Regions from separate parts of the Thalassotalea agariperforans genome, predicted to be linked through region 4. Evidence: predicted binding sites of a transcription regulator. Region 4 holds the regulator's gene; each other region holds the start of a gene.
What was found. The regulator sigma-54, encoded in region 4, starts transcription at its own class of promoters, with help from an activator protein. The targets are predictions, from matches to a motif close to GTTGGCACGNNNNTNGNNT.
Positions count from the first base shown of each region.

Region 1 (3,195 bases), on a different contig from region 4:
TACGTTTAGCATTACGCTCTTCTTGGCGAATATAAAAAGCGTCTGCTTTTTCGCGCTCTGCTACATGTTCGTCATAAAGATTGACCATTTGAGATGCTACCGCAGATGGTCCTGGGAATTTACCTAATGAGGTATCAATACTGCTTGCGGTTAATGTCCATAAGAATAGAAAAACTGCAATTCCTATTAATGGTAACAATACCGGTTTGGCATTATTGGTGTAAAAACTCATCAGTCCTTTAGCTAGGCTCATATCAGAACCTCCTGCGATTAGTTTGTTGATCAATGTGGTCATCACTATGTTCCTTATGCGCAGCATTACACTACGCAGTACTACTTATTCTCTTAATTACTGGGATTACTAAAGTATTTCTATTAAAGCTTGTCGCCTGCTTTTAAGCCGATAGCAAATTTGTTGATATACTCGTTTGGTTTGTTACCGTCATAAACAATGTTGTCAATAAAGTGTGTTTGTGGTTCGCGGTAACCGTCTTCATCCATCACTTCAATAAAATCACTTGCCGGCATTAATTTATCTTCAACTAATGACTTAGCAGCGGCTAAATAAATGTCAGGACGGTAAACTTTTTTCGCCACATCTTTGTACCAAGAATCAGGCATGTCATCGCTAATTTGTCCCCAACGACGCATTTGTGTTAAATACCAAATCGCATCAGAGTAATAAGGGAAAGTGGCGTTGTAACGGAAGAATACGTTGAAATCTGGTACTTCTCGTTTATCACCTTTTTCGTATTCAAAGGTACCTGTCATTGAGTTAGCAATAACGTCATAATCAGCACCAACATAGTTAGATTGTGATAAGATTTTTACTGCCGCAGGACGGTTTTTGTTGTTCTTTTCATCTAACCATTTAGCCGCACGGATAAGTGCACGTGTTAAACGAATAGTGGTATTTGGGTATTTTTCAGTAAATTCTTTTGATAAACCAAACACTTTTTCAGGGTTATCTTTCCAAATTTCGTAATCGGTAACTACAGGTACACCAATACCTTTAAATACCGCTTGTTGGTTCCAAGGTTCACCTACACAATATCCATAAATGGTGCCTGCTTCTAAGGTTGCCGGCATTTGTGGTGGTGGAGTTACAGACAGTAACGCTTGCGCATCAATTTTACCTGAGGTATCCCCTTTATGAGGTGCATAGTAACCTGGGTGAATACCACCAGCCGCTAACCAATAACGTAATTCATAGTTATGCGTAGATACTGGGAATACCATGCCCATATTAAATGGCTTACCGGCATCCGCATATTTTTCAATAACAGGTTTTAACGAGTCTGCTTTTATTGGGTGAACTGGGCGTCCATCTGCCATTTTAGGAATGTTTGGCTTCATTTCTTTCCAAACATCATTTGATACGGTAATCGCATTACCATTTAAATCCATTGAAAATGGCGTCACGATTTCAGCTTTTGTACCGTAACCAATCGTCGCAGCAATAGGTTGGCCTGCTAACATGTGAGCGCCATCTAAACGACCATCAATTACGCCATCTAATAAAACTTTCCAGTTGGCTTGCGCTTCAATAGTTACGTATAACCCCTCGTCTTCAAAATAACCATTTTCATAAGCAACCGCGATTGGTGCCATATCAGTTAATTTAATAAAGCCGAATTTTAATTCTTCTTTTTCTGGGTAACCTAATTCCGCGGCTGTTACAGCACCTGAAATTAATGAAGTAGTAAAACAAGCACCTGCAATTAAGGCATGACATACGTGTTTATTTATTTTGTTGAAATGTTTCTTAAGCATTTTTTTCTCCAAATAAAAAAGCCCACAGCAACCCTGAAAAAATTTTCCAGTTACTGTGGGCTTCAATGCCAAACTAATAAATTACTACGTCTTTGCAGTTCGATTAGTTTTAATAAAGTTAAATTGTGTTGATAAGCTCAGCTTATCGGTTTTCTCATTTTTCTTATTATCCCGCTGTTGGGTTAATAATGAATTTTGTTCGTATAGTATAATACAGAATTGATGCCAAGTTTAAATAACCATTACAAAACAATAAGTTAAATGATTACACCACTTAAATACACAATATCGGTGCAAATAAGTTGCCCCAGCGTTATTCGTACTTACTATTTTGGTGCATAGTATTTTGGATTAGTCGATATTAAGAGCCATTACGTTATCGTCTTGATATTTTTCTCACCTAATACGATTATCAAAACAAAATAGAGTAAAACAGCTTTTTGCTTTATGATGAATACTGACAATAAAAAAAGGAGCAGTTATGAAAAAATCGACATTAGTTTTCGGAACACTTTTAACATGCACTATCCCATTCACCTCTCTTGCCGGTGTTGTCAGTTCAACAACTGTAATTGAGCAACAATTATCAACGATTAATAAACAAAACATCCTAGCGATGATTGATAGCGCTGAAGTACAAAAAAAACTGGTTGAATTAGGTGTTAATGCAGCAGATGCAAAAGCACGTATTAATAACTTAACTGACGTTGAATTAGCCCAGTTAAACCAGCAAATAAATGATGCACCAGCCGGTAGTGGTATTGTTGGCACCATAGTTACCGTTTTAGTTGTTGTTGCAGTATTAGATTTATTAGGTATTACTGACGCTTATACTTTTATCGAACCTATTTAACCGATATTGCCATTAATCAGTCTATCCAATCGTGGGTATTATAATGAAAAAAAGCATCTTAAAAGCTGGCATTATTGTCAGCTTTTTTATGTTATGCGGTTGTGCCACACCACCACAAACCCAACACTTATTAAACAGTCCACCGCCGCATTTACCAGCTAGCGCTAATATCAATAATCTGCCTTTCTATCCGCAGCAAGCTTATTATTGTGGGCCAACAACACTTGCTGAAATATTCGAATTTAATGGTATTAAACTGTCACCTGAAGAGATAGCGCCACAACTTTTTATCCCTGGTCGCAAAGGCAGTTTACAACTTGAAATGATAGCAGCGATAAGGCAGCAAGGTCTGCTTGCTTATAGTGAAAGGAGCCATTTAGAACAACTGATAACACTGGTTAATTTAAACATACCGATCATCGTTTTACAAAACTTAGGCTTAGATTGGTATCCGTTATGGCATTACGCGGTCGTGAAAGGCTACGACCTCAACACGCAAGAAATTATCTTACATTCAGCAGATACCGCTAATCGACGGGTAGACTTAGCCTTATTTGAACGAACTTGGC
Region 1 covers NZ_JBQMWH010000010.1:50,087-53,281, forward strand. The annotation lists gene ACSLUO_RS12935 (ABC transporter permease) at 1-253, opposite strand, end outside; gene ACSLUO_RS12940 (CmpA/NrtA family ABC transporter substrate-binding protein) at 376-1,773, opposite strand; gene ACSLUO_RS12945 (PA2779 family protein) at 2,255-2,626, shown strand; gene ACSLUO_RS12950 (PA2778 family cysteine peptidase) at 2,670-3,195, shown strand, end outside.
Region 1: the regulator sigma-54 is predicted to act here: its motif matches at 1,985-2,003, upstream of ACSLUO_RS12940 (CmpA/NrtA family ABC transporter substrate-binding protein).

Region 2 (3,195 bases), on a different contig from region 4:
AGACTGTTACAAAACCCATTAAACCGAGTTCAGGTTAGTTAAAATGAGCTGGCCAAGGTTAATGAAACATGGCGATCATACTGCGGTTGAATAATATCGGTAACCGCTTGATAAATATCATCACGAAATACCGAACCAACAAATAGCTCACGCGCTTGTTGCTCATTAATATGATTAGCATTAATCATATGCTCCAGTAAATATTCACCATAAGCAATATCAGGGCTATTACTCGACTTTTTACCTATCGCCGTAAACTGGTTATAACTTGGCACGATACGCGGAGCTTTATCATGATAAACCAAACAACTACCTAATAAAGACGGCGCAATTACATCAATATTGGTATCTAAATATTGTGAGGTGGCTAAAATTCTCGCCGCTTCAAAACGGTTAGGAATATTCTCCAACCAACAACAAGCTTCTTGTAATGCAGCCACTAACGCCATGGTCGTTTCTGGATATTTAATTTGCCAATCAGCTAACAAGCCTAATACTTTTTCTGGTGAATCAGGCCAGATATCGGAAGATGTAGCACAAGTTAAACCAACCCCTTCACGCACAGCTTTTGCATTCCACGGACCACCAACACAAAAACCATCAATATCGCCAGCATTTAACGCTGGTACCATATTAGATGGTGGCAGAATAATAATTTCGACATCATCCAATGAAATATCACAGCGTTCGAACCAGGTTAATAATTGATAATAATGACAACTATGTGGAAATACGGTGGCAAAACGTAATTTGCTATTTTGCTCGCGGCGTTGCTCAATGGTTTTTTTGAGCATACTTGACGATAACGGTAAACTTAGCAAACTAACCTGATACTGTTCCAAAATGTTATGGTACAGCTGATTTGATAAAGTAATGGCGTTACCATTTCGACTTAACACAAAAGGAGTAATAACATTTGCCTTAACACTGCCAATTCCTAAAGTACTGGCTAATGGCATGGGTGCTAACATTTGCGCGGCATCTAAAGAGCCAATATGTAATTTATCGCGCAAGGCCGCCCAAGAGTTTTGTTTATGTAAAGTAACATTTAAACCCCAGCGTTCAAAAAAGCCCATTTCTTTGGCGATCACCACAGGCGCACAATCGGTTAACGGCATAAAACCGATATCTAAATCTGATTTTTCAATATTGAAATGTGTAGTCATATTAAACTTCTAAAACAGCAGCGAGTGACAAGATATTTTTAGCGACATCATCCATTTTTTGACTATTATCCATCGCCATTTTTCGAATAGAGTGATAAGCCTCAGTTTCGGAAATATTTTTTGTTTCCATTAACCAACGTTTCGCTTTTTCAACATTTTTTTGGCTAGTTAATTTTTGCTTAGTAACTTCTAACTCTTTTTTTAGCCCTTGGTGCTCATTAAAACGCGCCATCGCAATATCTAATACGGACTTAACCCTAACCTTGTTAACATCACCAACAACGTACGCACTAACGCCATATTTGACTAATTGATTAATAGTATCGGTATCTTCTTCATGCTCAGCAAACATAACTATCGGTCTGGGCGATGAACGAGAAATTCGATTTAAACTTTCCAACATGTCACGATCAGGCGATTCAATATCAATGATAATGACATCAGGCTTAATTTTTTCTACTTGTTTTAATAATGAAATACCAGAATGAGAAACATGCTCAATTTGATAATTAGAATGATCCAGCGCCGCCGATAGTTCTTCAGCTTTTTGATGGTCATTTTCCACTAACAAAACATTCAATTTCGTATTAGCTGTGATGTTTTTGGTTTGCTTCATAATAACGAAAGACACCAAGAGTTAAATAATTATAGTTAATTACTACAGTTACTAACAAGGACTATGCCAAAGGTGTTAATTAAATAAAAACAATAAGTTAGGTATTTAAACGAAAGTGCGCATTAGATAATTTGTCTTGTTTTGATGCAGCTATGCGCCAAAATAGATCTTTATGAAATAAACGGTTTTTTATGACTCATAATTAGGCAACCGTCATATTGTAGGTAATAGCTGGTTACAGAGGTGATTTATAGACGTTTGGTTTTAACTTTAGTGAATTTAGTCGCTTTTTTCGTTAATTCTTGTTCAAATTCATCAGGAAATAACACTAAGCCTTCTTCTTGCTCATTGGGAAAAATCACTAACGATAAATCATCTTCTATTAGTCCTGGTGTCCAGCGGCTTTTCCACTTAGCGAATGAAATCGCTTCAGCTTGGCAATTTTGCCACTCGCCCGTCGCCCAAGCTTCAGCAAACTCTTTTAAAGGCCATACTGGTACACAATCTTCATCATCCGTATTTAGCATAACAGAGCCATGCTCATCAATCAGGATCCAAAGGGTTTGATGTTCAATAATTTTTTCAAGGCTATAACGTAAGCGCTGCTCAGCATCATAATTAAGAATGTTTTGATATTCAGCTGAAGTAAGCAAACTGCTCATGTGCTCAAACCCATAATAAAAATAGAAAACAGAAGTAGGTAGAGTTTAACTTAAGGCGGCAAGGGATAATAGAAAATTTAGACAAAAAAAAGCATAACAACAAGGCTGTTATGCTTTTTTTGAACCAGATATTTTTATCTAATGACAATATCAGGTGAGGTATTGATTTCACCGTGGTTATCAATAGTTGCCGCATTATCATCACACAAAAGTACAGCCAGTGGACCACTTTCAGTATTGCGAATAAAAGCTAAATCATAACCATATTGATTTAAACTGCTCGCAGAAAACTGCTGAGATAAAGTTAATCGACCCCATAATTGAGATGAAGATAAAGAACTCTGGCGTCTTTCCATATTTGTATAATCTACCGCTGATGAATGCATGGTACTACTCTATAAACCCATAATGTAATTAAAATGCAATATATAAGCCATGAAGTAAAAAGCCTATAAGAACAGCTGTCTGACGGGTTAATAATTTTCAAGCATGGCATTTCTGTAAATAATTTTGACACTTAATTTAAGCTAACTTAATGATTAAACTTAAAAATCATTATGGCAGATAATACCAACATTGCTATTTTCTATAAAAAAACGCTATTAATTTAAGTAATTAATAGCGTTTATGATTAACACGAGTGAAAAATTCTCGTTTAACTATTTTTTAGCGCTTGAATACGATCTTCTAGCGGAGGGTGGGTAGCAAACAAGCTCATAAATTTTGCTTTGTTGTTAATACCAAATGCCAT
Region 2 covers NZ_JBQMWH010000010.1:53,924-57,118, forward strand. The annotation lists gene ACSLUO_RS12955 (CmpA/NrtA family ABC transporter substrate-binding protein) at 39-1,166, opposite strand; gene ACSLUO_RS12960 (ANTAR domain-containing response regulator) at 1,168-1,782, opposite strand; gene ACSLUO_RS12965 (DUF2750 domain-containing protein) at 2,031-2,444, opposite strand; gene ACSLUO_RS12970 (hypothetical protein) at 2,579-2,800, opposite strand; gene htpX (protease HtpX) at 3,100-3,195, opposite strand, start outside.
Region 2: the regulator sigma-54 is predicted to act here: its motif matches at 1,835-1,853, upstream of ACSLUO_RS12960 (ANTAR domain-containing response regulator).

Region 3 (3,195 bases), on a different contig from region 4:
GTCATCATACTTCTTGAGAATACTGAATGAGTCAGCAAATAGATAATACTCAAATTAAAGAAATAGAATTAATTATCGGTAATTCTAATTCGAACTTTTCTGGAGTCACTTCCACTATGTTACAGCTCCTTTCAGAGCAACAGAAACACATTAATTTACGGGTCATGGGGAAACACCATTTACCTGATAAATCGTTAAATATTAGTTTTTGGCAAGTGGTTAAATTGTGTTTTAAGCCGTTATCAGATGGCCGATTCAGAGTTTTTCATGCGCGCCGAGTTGATGAAATGATCCAAGCGTTAATTTTAAAACATATTTTTAGAGCTAAAATCAAAATTATTTTTAGTAGTGCTGCTCAGCGATATCGCAGTGGCTCTACGTTATGGATCACCAATAAAATGGATGCGGTTTTAGCCATGTGTAAAGCGTCGGCAAGTTATTTACATCGTCAACCGGATGCCATTATTTATCATGGTGTTAAAACCAATGAATATGTTCCTGCTCAAAATAAATCAGCAGCGTGGCAAGCGTTAAATTTATTACCGGAATCTGCGCAAAAAGGGAAACTGGGTATTGCAATTTTAGGACGAGTTAGAGCACAAAAAGGGGTGCATTTATTTGTTAAGGGCTGTATTGCTGTTTTGGATAAATATCCTGATTACACTGCCGTGGTAGTTGGCTCAATTAGCGCAAGCAACGAAAGCTTTGTTAAAGAACTACAGGCAGAAATTGAACAAGCTGGTTTAAGTGAACGCATTATTTTCGCAGGTGAGCAGGACTTTTCTGATATCCCTAAAATTTTTAGTGCTTTATCACTAGTGGTGGCGTTAAGTGATAATGAAGGTTTTGGTTTAACGGTTCTGGAAGCTATGAGTAGTGGCGCAGCTGTATTAGCAAGTGAAGCTGGTGCATGGCCTGAAGTCGTTCGTCAAGGAACAGACGGTTATGTGGTGCCGATTAATGATTTACCGGCCGTGGTGGAAAAAATGGATTTATTGTTAAGCGATCAAGAAGGCTTAACAACGATGGGAAAAAATGGCCGTGAACGTGTGCTTGAGCATTATTCGGTTGAGCGAGAAGCTAAGCAGTTGGTGGATTTCTACCGTAGTTTGATGTGATGACTTAAGAAAGTGTCTAAATCACGTTATTTTAGGTTAATCTGATAAAATCACGCTAAAAATAAAAAGCCTCTCTGGTTTAAACTAAAACGAGAGAGGCGACATAGGGAACACTATGTTGTTTTTTAAATAAGATTACTTAGCGATTTTTCTTCTATTTAAGCCAATGAAAATACACACTAGCGCAAATAATGCCATTGATGAAGGCTCAGGTACTTCGCTAGCGGTGAATTGGAAGTCAGAAATTTGAGCTCTTGCTGAACCTTCTGTTGAATCAACTGAAACCATTCTAAAACCAAAAATATCACCTTGTTCGACTGCGAATGCTGCACTGCCTTCTTGTCTACTCTCAGCGTTAGCATCTCGATCTGAAAGCAAACTAAAATCACCATTTAATAACCAGCCAAAATAATCGGAGAAAGGAAAATCGTCAGAGTTGTATAACCAATCAAATGAAACGATACCGTCTGCATGAGCACTGCCAAAAATTGCATCGGTAATTGCATTTTCTGTTTGGCCATCATTGCTACTAACTAAAGTTAATGCGGTTTTATCGTCAGAAAATTCAGCTGAACCATGATCTTGGGTAAGTTGCCAATTGCTCGCATCATATTCTGCGGTAAAGGCATTAATAACATCAGCGTTTGCTGTACTAACAAATAAAGCTAAAACTAAGATAAAAATATTTTTCATTATTATTTCCTTTATTACTACTTATCTATAAGGATATTCAATTAATACTTATAAAGCTATTACTGTGCCAACTTTTTAAAGTGTTGTTTTTAAATGTTTTAATTTTTTTTGTTAAGTTGGCTTTATTCGCATGTAAAGTATTTTGACAAAATAACCAAAAAATTAACTTTTTATTAACATTATCACTTTGTTTTGCTTACATAATTTTACTTCGCATGGTTTTTACTTGTGATCTTTGCTTCTTTTTATCCATGCGTTTTAATTGTGAACTTCGGCTGGGTTTTGTCGCTCGGCGTATTTTTTCTACTTTATTTACGCTTTGAATTAACAACATTAAGCGCTCGATAGCATCAGATTTATTTTTATCTTGGGTACGAAATTGTTGCGCTTTGATGATCACCACGCCATCTTTAGTGATGCGGCTATCTTTTAACATTAACATACGTTCTTTTAAAAATTCAGGTAAAGATGATTTATTAATATCAAAGCGTAAATGTATGGCGCTCGATACTTTATTAACGTTTTGTCCTCCAGCGCCTTGTGAACGGATGGCAGTGAGTTCATAGTCATCATCGGGAATAGTAATACTGTTACTGATCTGGAGCATTATAAGGTCTTTTTAATTGATTAAAGCTATTAATTCATGAATGGTTTTTACCGCGGTAATTTTCGCGCCAAGCCCTTCCATGGATTTATGGTAATTACGAAATGGAATGAATATTTCGGTAAAGCCATGTTGGGCGGCTTCTTTTACTCTCGGAACACCACTGTCGATAGGACGAACGTCACCATTTAAACTGAGTTCGCCCATAATGCAGGTAGTGCGTGGCACAATAAAATCATTAAGGCTACTTAATAAGGCCGTTACTAAGGCTAAATCAATACAGGTTTCAGACTCGTCAATTTTTAAGCCACCAACAATATTAAAAAAGGTATCGTGATAAATTTTCGTTTTAGTATGTTTACGCAAAATACCGGTTAACATTTTTATTCGGTTCATATTTAACCCAACACAAACACGCTGAGGAAATTCAGCTTCGGTTTCTGTTGTTAAACATTGAATTTCCAATAATAAATTGCGGTTACCTTTGCGAATACAAGTTATAGCTGAACCTGGGGAGTCAGTGGTCGAGCCAGATAAAAATATTTCGCTGGGGTTATCAACGCTAATCATGCCACGTTCGCTCATACGGAAAATACCAACAGTATCAATATCACCAAAGCGATTCTTATTTGCCCTTAAGGTACGAATTTGGCCGTCGTTGGTATCAATATGTAATAAAGCGTCAACAATATGCACTAAGGTTTGTGGACCTGCAATTTCATTGTTTTTATTGACATGCGCAATAATAAACATGGTTACGTCATGCTGTTTACAATATTG
Region 3 covers NZ_JBQMWH010000003.1:149,130-152,324, forward strand. The annotation lists gene ACSLUO_RS05985 (glycosyltransferase family 4 protein) at 27-1,118, shown strand; gene ACSLUO_RS05990 (PEP-CTERM sorting domain-containing protein) at 1,254-1,811, opposite strand; gene arfB (alternative ribosome rescue aminoacyl-tRNA hydrolase ArfB) at 2,008-2,418, opposite strand; gene radA (DNA repair protein RadA) at 2,431-3,195, opposite strand, start outside.
Region 3: the regulator sigma-54 is predicted to act here: its motif matches at 1,865-1,883, upstream of ACSLUO_RS05990 (PEP-CTERM sorting domain-containing protein).

Region 4 (3,195 bases):
AAAGGCCGAAAAGTTGTAAAAAATGTCAGCTTAGCGGTTAAACAAGGACAAATTGTTGGTTTATTAGGACCTAACGGTGCTGGTAAAACTACCTCGTTTTATATGATCGTTGGCCTAGTTGCGAATGACAGCGGATCGATTATGCTTAACGGTGAAGATATGACATTCGAGCCAATGCATGTCCGTGCTCGTAAAGGGTTAGGTTATTTACCGCAAGAAGCATCAATTTTTAGAAAGTTAACCGTTTATCAAAATATCATGGCGATATTAGAAACGCGTAAAGAGCTTAATGCCATAGCCCGTGAAGAAAAGTTAGAAAGTTTAATAGAAGAATTTAACATTGGCCATATTCGCGACAACCTTGGCATGAGTTTATCGGGTGGTGAGCGCCGCAGAGTTGAAATAGCACGTGCTCTTGCCGCTGATCCACAATATATTTTACTCGATGAACCCTTCGCAGGGGTTGACCCAATTTCAGTAGGTGATATAAAGAAAATTATTATTCATTTAAAAAATCGTGGTATTGGTGTATTAATTACCGACCACAATGTTAGAGAAACCCTTGATGTTTGTGAACTAGCCTACATTGTTAGTCATGGTGAATTAATCGCTCAAGGCAGTGCCGATGAAATACTTGCAAATCAGCATGTAAGAGATGTATACCTTGGTGAGCAATTCACGCTATAGTTAAAACAACGTAAAAGATAATCGTAATTTTCCGTATGAGTGTTTAAACAACACAATACAATGTACAACAAGGATAATGACAAGCTAAATGCGCCCATCACTGCAGCTCCGTATAGGACAACAGTTAACGATGACACCCCAATTACAGCAAGCGATACGTTTGTTGCAATTGTCGACGTTAGATTTACAACAAGAAATTCAAGAAGCGTTAGATAGCAATCCACTTCTTGAAGTTGATGAAACACCTCAAACTAACCAAGAAGATGTTCCTGATCGGTTAGAAGAGGCTTTTTCTGCATCGGTAACTGAGAAACCACAACTTGATGGTAGTGAAGATGCAACACCGTCATCTGACGAGTTAAGCACCACGGATGCCATGGAGAAAAATGACATTCCTGAAGAACTGAGTATGGATACAACTTGGGATGACAATTATACTGCTGGCTCAGCAAGCAGTAGCAGCGGAACCTTGTCTGAAGATTATACTTACCAAGGTGAAACTACCGACTCCATACAAGATCATTTAAGATGGCAAATGGAATTAACGCCTTTTTCTGATACCGACCGTACCATAGCCATGGCGATTATCGATGGTATTGATGACGCCGGTTACCTCACCATAACCGCGGAAGACATTTTAGAAAGCCTAGGCGATGATGAAGTTGAATTAGACGAAGTTGAAGCCGTATTAAAACGGATTAATATGTTCGACCCCATTGGTGTTGGCGCACGTTCAATTGCAGAATGTTTGCTCATTCAACTTAACCAATTTGACAAAAGTACGCCTTATTTAGAAGAAACCAAAAAAATAATTGCAAATCATATCGATTTATTAGGCAATCGCGACTATCGTCAATTAATGAGAAAGACGCGTTTAAAAGAGCCACAATTAAAAGAAGTCATGCAACTTATCCAGTCTCTCGATCCAAGACCGGGTGATAGCGTCATTAAAAGCGATGACCAATACGTTATTCCTGATGTTTCAGTTGAAAAGAAAAATGGTCGTTGGGTTGTGGAATTAAATCCTGATTCAGCACCGCGTTTATCAATAAACCAACAATATGCGGCGATGACTAAAACCATGAAGTCATCCGATGATAGCCAATTTATGCGTTCTAATTTACAAGAAGCAAAGTGGTTTATTAAAAGTTTAGAAAGTAGAAATGATACTTTATTAAAAGTATCCAATTGCATAGTTCAACGCCAACAAGGCTTTTTTGAACATGGTCCTGAAGCGATGAGACCAATGGTGTTAAATGATATCGCTGAAGCCGTAGAAATGCATGAATCAACGATATCACGGGTGACAACCCAAAAGTATATGCATACCCCACGAGGAATATTTGAATTAAAATATTTCTTTTCAAGTCATGTTAGTACCGAAAATGGAGGAGAGTGTTCATCAACCGCTATTAGAGCGTTAATTAAAAAATTAGTGTCTGCTGAAACGCCATCAAAACCATTGAGTGACAGCAAAATGGCTGAATTATTGGCTGATCAAGGCATTAATGTAGCCCGACGGACAATAGCTAAATATCGTGAATCATTAGCTATACCACCGTCTAATCAACGAAAAAGTTTACTTTAGTTACTAAAAGGATACAGCTTATGCAAATCAATCTTTCTGGACACCATGTAGAAATTACCGATTCATTACGCGATTTTGTTAATACTAAATTTGCAAAGCTAGAGCGACATTTTGATCACATTAATAATGTTTATGTGGTACTTAATGTTGAAAAAATAAACCAAATAGCGGAAGCAACACTGCACTTAAATGGTGGTGAAATTCATGCTAAGGCCGACAATCAAGATATGTATACCGCCATTGATGCCTTAATTGACAAATTAGATCGTCAAGTACTAAAACACAAAGAAAAGCTAAAACAACATTAACCTATGAAGTTACAAGATATTTTAACACTGGACTGCACTTTATGTGCAGTACCAGCTACCAGTAAAAAAAGAATTTTTGATACCATTTGTCAAACGGCCTCCAGTCACATTACAGAATTAAGCCAACATGAATTGCTCGAAAGTTTAATGAACCGAGAACAAATGGGTAGCACCGGTATTGGTAATGGTATAGCGATCCCCCACGGTCGATTAAGCGAAACTAATCAAGTAGTCGCAGTATTATTAACCACTCAAGAACCAATTGGTTTTGATGCTATTGATAATCGCCCTGTTGATATTTTTGTTGCGTTATTTGTTCCTGAAAGTGCTTGCCAAGAACACTTAAGCACCTTACAAAGTATTGCGCAATTATTCAGTGATAAACAAACCATTAAAAACGTTAGAAAATGCCAAAATAACGACCAGTTATTTCAAATTATTCAAGAAGCGAGCTAAACATTTATGAAGCTGTTAATTGTTAGCGGACGCTCAGGCTCGGGTAAATCAGTCGCCTTAAGAGTACTTGAAGATTTAGGTTATTATTGTGTTGATAATATTCCCGTAAATTTGTTACCCGCACTAACCCACACGGTTATTAATGACAGTAAAAAA
Region 4 covers NZ_JBQMWH010000001.1:144,084-147,278, reverse strand. The annotation lists gene lptB (LPS export ABC transporter ATP-binding protein) at 1-687, shown strand, start outside; gene ACSLUO_RS00770 (RNA polymerase factor sigma-54) at 776-2,275, shown strand; gene hpf (ribosome hibernation promoting factor) at 2,296-2,583, shown strand; gene ptsN (PTS IIA-like nitrogen regulatory protein PtsN) at 2,587-3,039, shown strand; gene rapZ (RNase adapter RapZ) at 3,046-3,195, shown strand, end outside.